Regions from separate parts of the Desulfosporomusa polytropa genome, predicted to be linked through region 2. Evidence: riboswitches for the same ligand, from Rfam matches in the RefSeq annotation. Region 2 holds a riboswitch; the other holds the start of a gene.
What was found. Region 2 has a riboswitch for cobalamin ahead of ACZ449_RS08295 (sirohydrochlorin cobaltochelatase). Riboswitches for the same ligand answer to the same signal wherever they lie in the genome.
Positions count from the first base shown of each region.

Region 1: it holds a riboswitch for cobalamin, as region 2 does, so the genes downstream of both, ACZ449_RS26655 (ABC transporter substrate-binding protein) here and ACZ449_RS08295 (sirohydrochlorin cobaltochelatase) in region 2, are expected to answer to the same signal.

Region 1 is NZ_AP042400.1:5,300,575-5,306,994, reverse strand. Features, by position in the region: gene ACZ449_RS26655 (ABC transporter substrate-binding protein) at 13-1,005, opposite strand; cobalamin riboswitch at 1,268-1,449, opposite strand; gene ACZ449_RS26650 (SAM-dependent methyltransferase) at 1,674-2,531, shown strand; gene ACZ449_RS26645 (FAD binding domain-containing protein) at 2,631-3,449, opposite strand; gene ACZ449_RS26640 ((2Fe-2S)-binding protein) at 3,443-3,910, opposite strand; gene ACZ449_RS26635 (xanthine dehydrogenase family protein molybdopterin-binding subunit) at 3,907-6,024, opposite strand; gene ACZ449_RS26630 (NTP transferase domain-containing protein) at 6,200-6,420, opposite strand, start outside.
Region 2 is NZ_AP042400.1:1,362,786-1,369,205, reverse strand. Features, by position in the region: gene ACZ449_RS08305 (MerR family transcriptional regulator) at 65-901, shown strand; gene ACZ449_RS08300 (hypothetical protein) at 1,018-1,989, opposite strand; gene ACZ449_RS08295 (sirohydrochlorin cobaltochelatase) at 2,059-2,454, opposite strand; cobalamin riboswitch at 2,916-3,097, opposite strand; gene ACZ449_RS08290 (hypothetical protein) at 3,749-4,051, opposite strand; gene ACZ449_RS08285 (MATE family efflux transporter) at 4,218-5,588, opposite strand; gene ACZ449_RS08280 (aminoglycoside phosphotransferase family protein) at 5,675-6,420, opposite strand, start outside.

The sequences.
Region 1 (6,420 bases), 1.7 Mb from region 2:
ATTTTTTCTGACCTAAAAATACTGCGGATAAGCAGCCCGAGCTACGTCCTGTACGCCATACACAATGTACTGCGAAGTAGAAGTTAAGTGTCTGTCAGGCACAGCAATCATTTTTTTATTGCGAACAGCTTTTACCGACTGCAATGCCGGATCATTCTGTACATCCTCTGCGAACTTCTTCGTATCTGTTTTGCCACTATAATCCCAGACAGGCAGCAATATTACATCTGGATTAACACTGACAATTTGTTCTTTGGACAATACTTCATCACTATGCAGTCCAGCCAACGCCGCACCTTCTAATACCCCGGCCTGACGACAAATATCTTCAAAAGTACTGCCTTGTCCACCGCCGTCACCCATCAAGGAAAACCGGATAACTACCGGCTGACTGCCTGCAGGAACTTGCCGTACTTTCTCCTTAACTTGTGCCAGTTGAATTTCCATCTCGGCTACCAACCGTTCACCGGCTTGTTCTTCGCCAACAACATGAGCCATTGTTGTAATCGATTGTTTGACTTCGGCAATGGTGGTTGCGGTTTTATAGACATAGACCGGAATGCCTACCTCCCTGAGTGTTTGGCTTAGCGCTGGCGGCAGCCAGTCTGGAATAATTACAAGGTCTGGCTGAAGCGCAATAACGCTTTCGGCATTGGCCTGTATTTTTTTAGGAATCGCTTGGCCTTGTTCAACAATATTCGATACGCCACTGTTACCAGACAACTGCGTCAAGGCCGCAATACGCTCTTTGACTACCAGAGCCATAAGAATCTCATCAGTGCTAATAGAAAGCGACACAATCTTCTGGGGTTTTTGCGGAAGTTTCAATACATAGCCAGTACTATCTACTACTTCGTAACCCCCAGAACTGGCTGCACTTTCGCCTGGAGGCGAACTACTATTATTTTTTTCGGCACAACCACCTGTGAATACTAGCAGCAGTCCTAAAACCACAAGCATACTCAGTCGAAGGAATGACCGCTTAGCTAGGTTTACCATTGTCATAGCTTCATCTCCTGTAGGTTGTCTCTTCAGCAGATACTGTGCAGCATCATTGCCGCCAAAGCAGTGCAACCGTGTTATTTATCCTGCTTATTGAGAAAAAATGGATACACATAGCAAAACTCCCGACCACGTAAAGTCGGGAGTAATAAACAAACAGTAAGCTAATGCTAATAAAAAACTCCTGGTGTCAAAAACCAGGAGTGAATCAGCTAGTCGACAAAACGCCTACTGTAATCCCCTCCCCAAACCTCGTGGGTAACAAACGGTGATTGTCAGACAGGCAGTTCTCCTGACTCCGGATCATTGCTTGCTTAAACCTTCCCAGGAAATACATCCCAGTGGCGTATCTTAAGCTTGCTCCCCGTTACAGTGGCGGGACCGCGCCGGCTTTTAACCGGTCTTCCCTATTAAGCCCAGTTGGGCACCTACCTCAAATATTTTATTTTCCATATTCAGTATATACCTTTGTGAAAATACTTGTCAAGTTCTATGTCTTTTCCTTTTCATCTGAACAATAACTATAATTGACAATTATGTCGAAACAATTTATAGTTAAAGTAGCTATTCTGAATCATGAAGATTCGAAATTCCGGTATGAAACCTGAGGAAATGCTACCTTGGATGTTCATGCCTTTTTTATTAATTGCATTTCAGGAAGGTGAAAATATATGTGTAATACTAAGTTTTGGACAGCTGCCTGGCAGGAGGTACGAGATACCTCTAATTATGCTCCCAGTTATAGCAATAAACAGGGCTGGCAACAATTCTGGAATTCATTCGCCGAAGAACATGCACTGCGCAACCGCCAGAGCCGTTCTATTTATAATACCATTGTTGAAGGTCTTGTGGCCGACAAGGTGATCAGCCCCTTCAGCACCGTACTGGATATAGGCTGCGGTGCCGGTACCTATACATTGCCCCTGGCTTCCAAGGTCAGACAAGTTACCGGCTTGGACACAGCCGACCAAATGCTGGCGATGTTGAAATCCGAGGCCATACATGAAGGGCTTACATGCCGGATTGAGCCGCAGCAGGCAGATTGGCTCGATTTCCCATCTGAACCTGCCTATGATGTCGTGTTTGCGGCCAATACGACTGCCATCAATGATTATGACAGCTTAATGAAAATGAATGATGTGTCAACCGGCGTCTGTTGCCTTATCGGCTTTGCCGGCACTTACCATATCAAGGTTCGCTCTCTTCTGTGGGAACATCTCATGGGAGAACCCCCTGAGCATATGGCCTTTGACATTCAGTATCCGTTTAATATCCTCTATAATGAACGTTTCCTCCCGAACCTCAAGTTTTACAGTTACCGCGAGCGCTACCGGGAAACCCTGGCGTACATGATTGAGTACTACACCAGCTATTTTTCACTGTTTGGACTGGAAGGCCCAGAAACAACAGCTAAAATTACCGAGTTTATGACCAATCGGGCTGTTGAGGATTATTGTACTGAACTGATTAACACAACAATCGGCGTGCTTTGGTGGCGTGCAGACCGTAAAACAACTATTTTAGAATAGCCCACTACTATACAACATATATAAACACCCTGCGGTAAAGTGTTGGTTCGTAATTTTCACTTTACCCGCAGGGTGTTTTTTTATTACCTAGAAAATAAATCAAATTCCATTGCTTGCAAGAAAGTCACGCAGTAAATTCATACAAACAGCCTTGCGGTATTCTGCCGAAATTCTACCTCTGATAGGAACAATAGCCTGCGCATAGGCAGTAAGATACTCTTCCTTGACGTTCTTTGCTTCATCAATCGTCTTACCGATAAACATAGCATCAATATCTGCTCGCCTAATGATAACGTCGCTGACTGCACCGAATGCCGTCATACAGCTTGCAATCTTCCCTTGTTTAACGTCAAAGATGGCCGCAAAGGATACTCGAGAAATTGCTAAAGCATTTCTTGCACCCACCTTCTTATAATAGTAATTACTAAGACCGGTTCGCTTCATTAGAATTTCTACAAGCAGTTCATCTGCCTGCAGGGACGTTTTCTTTCTACCCAGATAGAACTCCGTAATAGGAATCACCCGTTCGCCCCGGCTGCTAACAAGACGCAGTTTAGCGTCTGTCGCGAAAAAAATCAGTGCGCTGTCCGCCTTAGGTGAACCGTTACAGATATTGCCACCAACAGTGCCCAGGTTGCGGATGGCCGGTGCCGCAATCTGCGATACCGCCTTCTTTAAAATAGCAGGCGCCAGTTCACTTTCCATAATATCAGTAAACGTGCACGCGGCCCCAATACGGATATACTCGCTATCTTCCACTATATTTTTCATCTCAGGTACTTTAGCCAGGAATAAATAGTTTGCATTTTCATCTGGTTCAAGCATCAAATCAGTACCCCCACCATAAGGGATAACCGTCTTTATTGCACGAATCTCCAAGGCTTCTTTCAACGATGCTGCCTGATAACTATTTACCATAAACCTTGCCCCTCCTTTGCGGCACTCTGAATCGCTTGGACGATGGCATTATACCCGGTACATCTGCAAAGATTACCTGATATACCTTCGCGAATCGCTGCTTCGGTAGGGTTGGGATTCTTGGCTAGAATACATTCAGAAGCAAGAATCATGCCTGGAATACAAAAACCACACTGCACCGCACTGACAGCAGCATACGCCTTATCCAGAGCGGCAAAGCGCTCTGTTTCACGATAACCTTCAATAGTCATAATCGTACTGCCTGCAATGTGGCCCATGGCTACCATGCACGAGTTAACCAATCTGCCATCAAGAATAACCGAACAGGCACCACATTCCCCTTCTTTACAACCGCACTTTACACCAGTAAGGCTAAATTCAGCTCGTAGCACATCAAGCAACCGCGCATTTTCTTTGGCAAGAGATGTAACCGAGTGACCGTTAAGAATAAATTCTATCATCGCTTATTCGCCTCCTGTAAAATGCTCATGGCATCTTCTTGTGTGAATGGCACCTTATTCAATGGAGCACCAAGCGCATTTTCCATCGCGTCTAGATAAGCTGGAGCCGCACCAACAAGCGGAAGTTCACCAGCCCCCTTTGCTCCATAGGGACCATGGGTATATGGATTGTTCAGGATTTCAGTCACCAGATTGGGCACATCTACCGCTGTCGGAATAATATAGTCACTAAAGCTGTTATTGCGAATCCTGCCTTTATCGTTATAGTCCATCTGCTCCATCGAGGCATAACCAATCCCTTGAAGGAAACCGCCCTGCATTTGACCTAATATAATATTCATATCAACAGGAACACCAACATCGAAGATTCCCCATGCTCCCAAAATCTCGGTAGTAGCAGTAAGTGTATCTACTTCTACTTCAATCGCATTAACAGACCAGGAATAGGTCGGATAGGCGTCTCCCCTAAATTCTTCAAGATTAAACGGAATTACAAAATCAGGCTCGACAAAATGCTCTTCGATAACTTGTTCTTCGCCAGGTCGCCATTCTTTCTTAAGCTTCTCTGCCGCTCGCTGCAGCAATCCACCAACTGTCATTAAGGAACGGCTGGCTACAGTCGGGCCTGAATCTGGCACACGGTCGGTATTCGGGTTATCAATGAATACCTGATCATACGAAATACCCAGGGTATCTGCAACAATTTTACAAAACGTAGTTTTGAGACCTTGACCTATATCTGCATTGCTTGTGAGAACCTCTACCGTATCATCTGCATTTTTTCTAATCTTGGCAACAGCCTTAATGATGTCACGCTCGCCACTGCCCGTAAACCCACAGCCATGGTAGAACAACGACATGCCAATACCTTTCCGGTATCGTCCTGTCTGATTCTGGTACAGCTTGCGCTTGGTGCGATAATCGGTAAGCTCATCAATCCGCTGAATCATTTCAGGCAAAGGTACATGGAAATGATACTTACCGCTGGTAGACGTAACATCCCCCTGTTTAACAATATATTTTTCTTTAAGTTCCAGAGAATCCATGCCCAGTTCTTTGGCAATATGAGCCATGGCCATCTCTACTGCAAAGAAAGTCTGCGGTGCGCCAAAACCGCGATAGGCTCCGCAAGGCACTGTATTTGTCTTAACTGCCCGCCCGGCAACCCTCAGATTATCCACACGATACACACCATTTGCGCAAATCAAGCCCCGCTGCAAAACAACGGCAGAAAGAGTAGTATAGGCACCGCTATTGAATAACACTTCAATATCCATACCTGTAATTTCACCATTTTTAATCGCTACCTTATAGGTGCAAATGGATGGATGGCGTTTTGAAGTAAACTCCATATCTTCGCGCCGGTCAAATATGACCTTAACCGGCTTGTTTGCCTTTTTTGCCGCTACTGCGGTTTGACACGCAAGCATGGAAGGAAATGCTTCCTTGCCGCCAAAGCCTCCCCCAGTGACATCCTGGATAACTTGAACAGCCTTTCCCTCGCAGCCTAATGCTTGGGCAACTGCAGCATGCACATAATAGGGGCACTGCATCGAACCACGTACCGTCATTCGTCCATCATGCGGCTCTGCAATCAGCCCTTGTGTTTCAAGATAAGCCTGTTCCTGATAACCAGTCTGGAATGTCTCAATGAAAATACGATCTGCTTCTGCCAACGCCGTATCAATATCGCCTTTGGCATAATTGTACTTGAAAAAAGCAGTATCTGATTTACGCATATCAAGAACTGGAACTTGTTCTTCATATACTACAACAACCTCATGCAAAATTCTCTCGACTTCTTTAAAATCCGGACCGACAACCATCAAAATCGGCTCACCAATATACTCAACAGTATCCTCAGCATAAACCGGAGTGTCATGAACGATAATTGCCACGCGGTTTACACCAGGTACATCATTCTTGTCAACAACCAAATAGCCCTCCGGCAATGCTGGCAGAATAATATCAGTGATACGTGCTTTGGCCTTTGCGGAGTGCAATAATCTACCATAAAGCATATTGTCCATTACATGATCATCCACATAAAGAGCCTGGCCGCTTACTTTCGCTTCATGATCTTTTTTCTTAGCAGATTTACTGATTGTTTCCATGCTGGGCCTCCTCTACCTCAACTTTTTTTACATCGTTCCTATTGATAGTTAGGGTAAACATAAATACCCTCCCATTTTGTAATAATTTAACAATCACTTGTTATAATCATTATAAAATAGGAGGATATTTTCATCAAATTCTTTGTCAAAAGAACTTGCTATACAATTTTGATTTTTAAAATAATCTATCAAATTCATTTTTTGCATACTGGCGTATATTTTGTTCAAATTGCTGATATTTCTCCAGAAATTTCAGACCTTCATTTGTCAAATACGTTTTTCCGCCCTTGCTGCCGCCATGTTTTCTTTCAACAACTGCATATCCCAACTCTTGTTCCAATTCGTTTAGCATATTCCAGGCTTTACTATAAGACAATGCAATACGCCTGCAGGCAC
Region 2 (6,420 bases):
ACCTTCCTATAGGAAGGTAATAATAAACTATATGCTTGTAGTAGAGTCAAGGAGAATTTTTATCATGTCTGATAAATCTAAATCATATTTTACAATTGGAGAATTTGCGCAGCTATTCGGAATATCCAAGCAAACCTTGTTCTATTATGAAAAAAACAAGATATTTTCTCCTTCTTCTATTGAAGATAATGGTTATCGTTATTATTCTCTTGATCAATATTTTATATTTGAAATCATCATTACCTTACGCAAACTGGGAGTATCTTTAAAAGAAATAAGCAATTATGTCAATAATCGCAATATCGACTCTCTCCAAAGGCTCTTTTCCAACAAAGCATTGGAATACGAGTTACAGATTGAATTGTTGCAACGCAACCAGCACAATCTTCGTGTTAATGTGGAACGCTTAAAACAAGCAAAAGAAATCAGAAGCAACCGTATTACCTTAGAAAATTGTGAAGAAGAATATTTTGTGGCAGACAATTTTTCCGCATTGAAGGGCTCAATGAAAGATCAGATTAAGCTTATTGCTGAGCACAATCTTCCCTTCGCAAAAAATGAAATTTTTAACGAATACTTTATGGGCTATATCTTGACACCAGAAGATTTGCTGGCAGAAAACTATCTAGCAATAACACAGATCTTCACTCGGGTCTCACATCCTGACGAATACGCAAAGGCTTTAATCAAACCGAAAGGACTCTATGCTAAAATTGCCACTCCTGACGGTTACCACGTCAACTACAAAAGTGCAATCAAAAAGTTGCTTGACTTTATTAAGTTGAATAATCTGAAAATTATTGGCAATGCCTACATTATCCAGCTAAGTAACTATTGGTCTACCGCTAACCCCAAAGAATATGTCACACAAATTGCTATCCAAGTTGACTATAAAAATTAAAAAGTCGAAATACATTTTTAAGGGGCTGTCACATGACAGCCCCTTACTTATTTTATCTTAGTACGCGAGTCAAGACTCTCCGCCTGAATCCCCAATGTTTTAGCTATAGGATTTTGTCAATTACATTCCCTGTCACGTTCATACAGATCACGAATCACTGTACGCCTCAGCTTTGTGAAAAATTTATTGGTTGCATCAATATTCCGCAAATAATCTACAGAAACCGATAACCAGCATATCTGGTGATACAGCTTATAAAATAGCAGCTTATTTCGGTCATATCTTTTAGGCTTACTGGTAGATAAAAAATTATACAACATATCCAGGAGAGCATATTCAAATTCAATGTCGAAATATTTGATGCCTTCGATGTCAATAAACCCAATTGTGCCGTCAGTCAATAACCAGACATGCGGCGGTGTTGGTTCTCCATGTATAAGTGCATAACTGATCGGCTTTAATTGACCGACAAAGATAGTCATGTAGCTGTCCAACTGCTGCAAAACCGAATGCTTCATTCTTTTTACAGTGCTGTCAAAACTACACGCTATTTCCAGTTCCTCAACAGCATGTTCATAACATAAACGCTGACAAGATTTAGCATATCTGTTGGTGAGTACAGGAGATCCAAAGTAATCCCGGCTGCAGGTATAAAATCTATTAAGTTCTGCATTCAACGTATCACTAATTTCTGCAATATTGCCGTGCTGCAGATACTCCTGTAAACTAACCCCGTCAAAGCACTCCACATAGGCATAATCAAAGGCCTCTTCTGCGGAAAAATGCCCTGTTTTTATTATCCGGGGAACTCTGATGCCCAGATCAGTCAACAACCTGGTGTTATGGCAAAAATATTCAAAGCCTTCTGCATACAAATAATGTAAACCGTCAGTATGCGCTTCTGTTAGTCCTAGAACAGGTTTTTTCCAGATATAAAGGATGGTTTTGTGGTTATTGCCATCGGTCACTAAGTACACTTTTTTTGAAATACCATTGACAATTCCAACCAGGGTGAATTGACTTAGATTCAGATCAGCTTGAATAATATGGTATGGTAGTTCACACAAATTCATCAACTTCGTTATCACTTTAAGCACCTCAGCTCTAGGAGATATATCCGGAAACTAGCTGGTTAGCCGTATATAATTTGCTGATGATCAGTGAATAGCAAATCTTATCGGTTTGGCCCAGACGGTCACACACGGAAGGGTCACAATCTTGTCAAACTCGTTCCGCTCGGCATAGTCCTGAACAACATCTCTGACTTTTTCGTACTCTTCCCCTGCAGCGATCTGAAAGGGCTGCACGACAATCTCGGTAAACCCTTCTTCTTGTAGGCGCTCTAATGCCTGTCTCTCATCATCGGCCTGAATACCGTCGCGTTTCGCCAGTTTTTCTATCAGGGTATGAGATGCAAAGGCCCGGCGCACTTCATATTGTGGGAAATCTGCCCAAAGTTTGATATCAATACTTTCGCTGGCCAATTGGCGGGCCTCCGGATAGGCAGTGCCTAAACCCACCATTAAAAAGGCTTTTTTCTCTATTTTCTTCAAAGTTACTCAACTCCTATCAACCAATGTCAATATCCGTACACATGGTTTCTTTCCGCAAGGTTAACGCAAACCGACTCAGGTCATCCCGGTTGTCTTGGAAATTAGCAGCAGTTATAGTTAACTGCACCCAACGGCATAACGGGTTAAGCGGATTCGCTCAACTGATACTGTAACTCCTATGGGGAGAAATGTTACGGAATGTGTATCCATTATGTTTAACCCCCTTTGCACAATATGACCAAGAAAAAGATAAAAAACATAAAAAGTAATAAAAAGAAGGACATATTAGAAAACTCCCGGCTGCCATCGCAACCGGGAGATATTCTACAGCACACTAAATAGAAACTCCTGATTAATAATAACCAGGAGTGAATTCAGTAATACCACACGACTTACTTAGAACAGTTCTAAGTAAGCAGATGAACAACTGTAATCCCCTCCCCATCGCTCGTGGGTGAAAAACGGTGATTGACAGATAGGCAGTTCTCCTGGCTCTAGATCATCGCTCATCCAAACCTTCCCAAGACTTCTCGTCTCAGTGGCATATCTTGGATTCGCTCCCTATTACAGTGGCGGGACCGCGCCGGCATAAACCGGACTTCCCTATTAAGCCCCTTAGGGCACCTACCTCAATACTATTTAATTGTCAGTCAAAATACACTATTATACATTTAATATTAATTATATCATCTTTTATCGTGAAATGTCAATCACTTCTTGGCTAAATTATCCAGTCTGACCAAATAGTCCATCCCTCCTCACTGATGGTTTCAGACAGGGCTTGCGGCAGTTTCCCCGGCCCGGATGGTACATCAGAGCGGGGTACTCTTCCGTCAGGTGTCGCAGGATGGTAACTAAGCCCTACCAGCAGGATTTTTTTCTGACCAGTTACATATTATTATACCAATGTGGGTATAAAGAAATTTTTTCCGTTGGCTCTGTTGCGATACCATGCCGCCTTTTTTATGGGTTCCTATCCCGGTTTATAAACTAAAATATGGGAAGGATACTGACAGTTTTGGTTGAAAATGATACTATAATAAAGTATATACCTATAGTAGAGTTTAGGGGAATGCTACCATGGCTGCATGTTGTTTCTATCAAAGTCGGGAGACATTTTTAAGCGGTCTCATTAAACAAATGAGACCGCTTATGGTATTTTATTCGTGTTTATCCGATGACCAAGCCGCTCTAAGACGCTCGTCTTCTATAAGCGGGAGTTAAGAGCGACTAAGTCCCTGGATAATTCCGACTAGGATTCAGAGGGTGTAAAAACACCCTCTGAATCAAGTCTTCATTTATGGCAATGGCCTTCGCCTTTTGACTCTAACACCTGTTGGAAAATCTTATGTGCCTCTTCCGATGTTTTGCCGTTTTCAAGTGCTTTTTTTGCATGTTCAACAGCCATACGATATTTTTTGTGGGCTTCGTCATTAGTCATATTATTAATATCGTAATTCATAATTTTGTTAAAGATTTCATGGATTTCTTCAGAAGATTTCCCAGCAGCTTTCGCAGCTTCAACATGTTTCATCGCCATTTTATAACGATATTCCGCATGAGGAGTTTTGGGCAATTCATACTTTGGATGTGTCATGTAAATCACCTCGTTATATATTTAGGTTAAAGCTTTTAACCTGCCTTAATAATAAGGTATCTTCCCAGGATAGAGTCAATAAAAATATTATTTTATTTGCGCAAATTAGTGGAGTCTAACCAAATATTACAATAATAGTATATTTTTTCAATCCTAACGACAAGTATCAGATAATGCTAATATCTTTCCATTTACCGCCAAGAAATCGATTCGTTACTAAAATCGCCATAATTATGCTATATCCCGTCAGTGCAATCCACAGCCAAATCATGGAAAGCTCTGCCCAAACGCAGAGCATATATGGCAGAACCACATAAAATAGAAACGGAACAACTACATAGATTACCATCATAAACTTAGTATCGCCCACTGATTGCAATACACTGCCAATCGTTAAATAAATCGTATCAAACACAAGCCATATTGATGTAAGTCTCACCAATGGAATAGTCGCATTGTTTAGGTACCGAATTTTTTCTTGTTGCTGTTCATTGGTGAAAATCGAAATCAAAAGGTCAGGACATAAATTATATAAACCAATAATTAAGAAATTAAAACAAATCCCGATTACCATTCCTTTTTTGATCACCACTGTAATGTTATTCAGCCTATTGGCCCCCCTCTCCTGACCGGCAATAATACCTGCCGCAGTGGTAATACCGATAATTGGCAATATAGAAATTGCTTCAATTGAAAAAGCGATATTCGCACATGTCAAGGCAAACTCACCTGTTTTTCCGATAATAAGCAGGAGAAAACTGAAATACCCTGTTTCAACAAAAGCCTGTATTCCGGCAAACAACCCGAATTTTAACAATTTATAAAGCAAAATTCTATTAAAACTGTACGTGCTTAATGTTCTGTACTTATGTTTAAACGTTTTCTTGTTTAAGAGAAAAATATACAGGATAAGGCCAATTATGCAGCTTATAATCGTTGCCACTCCCGCCCCGGCCATTCCCATCGCAGGTAAGCCACATTTTCCGAATATTAACAGCCAGTCCAACACAATGTTTACCAAGTTTGTGGCAATACTTACATACATAATGATTTTGGTATCGCCAACACCACGATAAAAACTGGAAAACGCAGTAGAAAAAAGTTGGATACAATTAGCCAATATAATAAGATAAAAATATTCGACTTCGTACTTTAATAATTCACCGCCATGCCCCATTATCTGAAACAAATTGACTGAAACCAAGGATAGTAGGATTAGCAGCACACACAAAAACATACCCAGATATACGCCTTGCCACATGGCTGCTGAACAATCGTCATATCTGTCGGCACCGTAGTATTGTGCTGCAAGTACTGAAACATAACCTATAATTCCCGTAAAAATACAGGCTATTGCCGTAGCAAAAAAACTAGCCGGCATCATGGCTGCGAATTGAGTAAGATCATAATGTGCTACAAAGGTTCGATCGGCAAAAATCATTATATTCATCGAAAGCATGGACAGTACAACTGGATATGTAATTTTAAGAATATACCTAAATGAAACCACAGGTATCTCTTTAACTACTTCGTCCACTATATCCCCCCACTTTCGCCGTAACCAACTGCCGGATCTCTCCGATGAATACCTCATTTGAAGCAAGTATGCTTTTTGTAATAATACTACCCTTGTTTGCGAACAATCGTACCGTAAGGCAAATACCAATTAGGAACCACTGTTTGAAATTGATCATACCATTCCAATACATCGCGCGCCTGATTACACATGATGTCAACCTGTTCTTGCCCAAACGGAATAGCCCAAGGAACTGAAGATAAAAGATTTGATGCAATATAAAGTCCCATTAATCTAAAAAATATTTCCGGCACATTATTCTCAAAGTATCCATTTATACGTCCTGTCGCAAATGCGCTGCTTACATTGGCACACCAGAAAATACGATTAAACTCTTCCCAAGGATCACCATAGTCCAGTCTGTCAAAATCTATAATACCTAATTCGCCATCTTTAGTGATTATCATATTTCCAATATGGTAATCACCGTGCTGAAATGTTTGCGGACGATTATCCAAAAGATATCTGTTTTTCTCAATATACTCCATGATTTTGTCAGCACCAGTAATCTTAATGCCACAGGCTTGATACTTATTAATATTCCGGTCAATTTTCCGGTTAAAGCGATTTGCCCATAGAATGTGATTTTCCGGTGCAGGAATTGAATGTAGCTTTCTAAGTGCTTCACCTGCTTTCACTCCAAGGTTGTACTGTTCTTTATTGCTCAATGAATAAAGAACTTCTTCAAGATCTACACCTTCAATCCAAGTGAGCAAAATGTAGACATTTTTTCCGTTATTGCAAACGCCAAAATCAATCGGTCTTGAGATTAATACGTCCACTTCATCAAGCT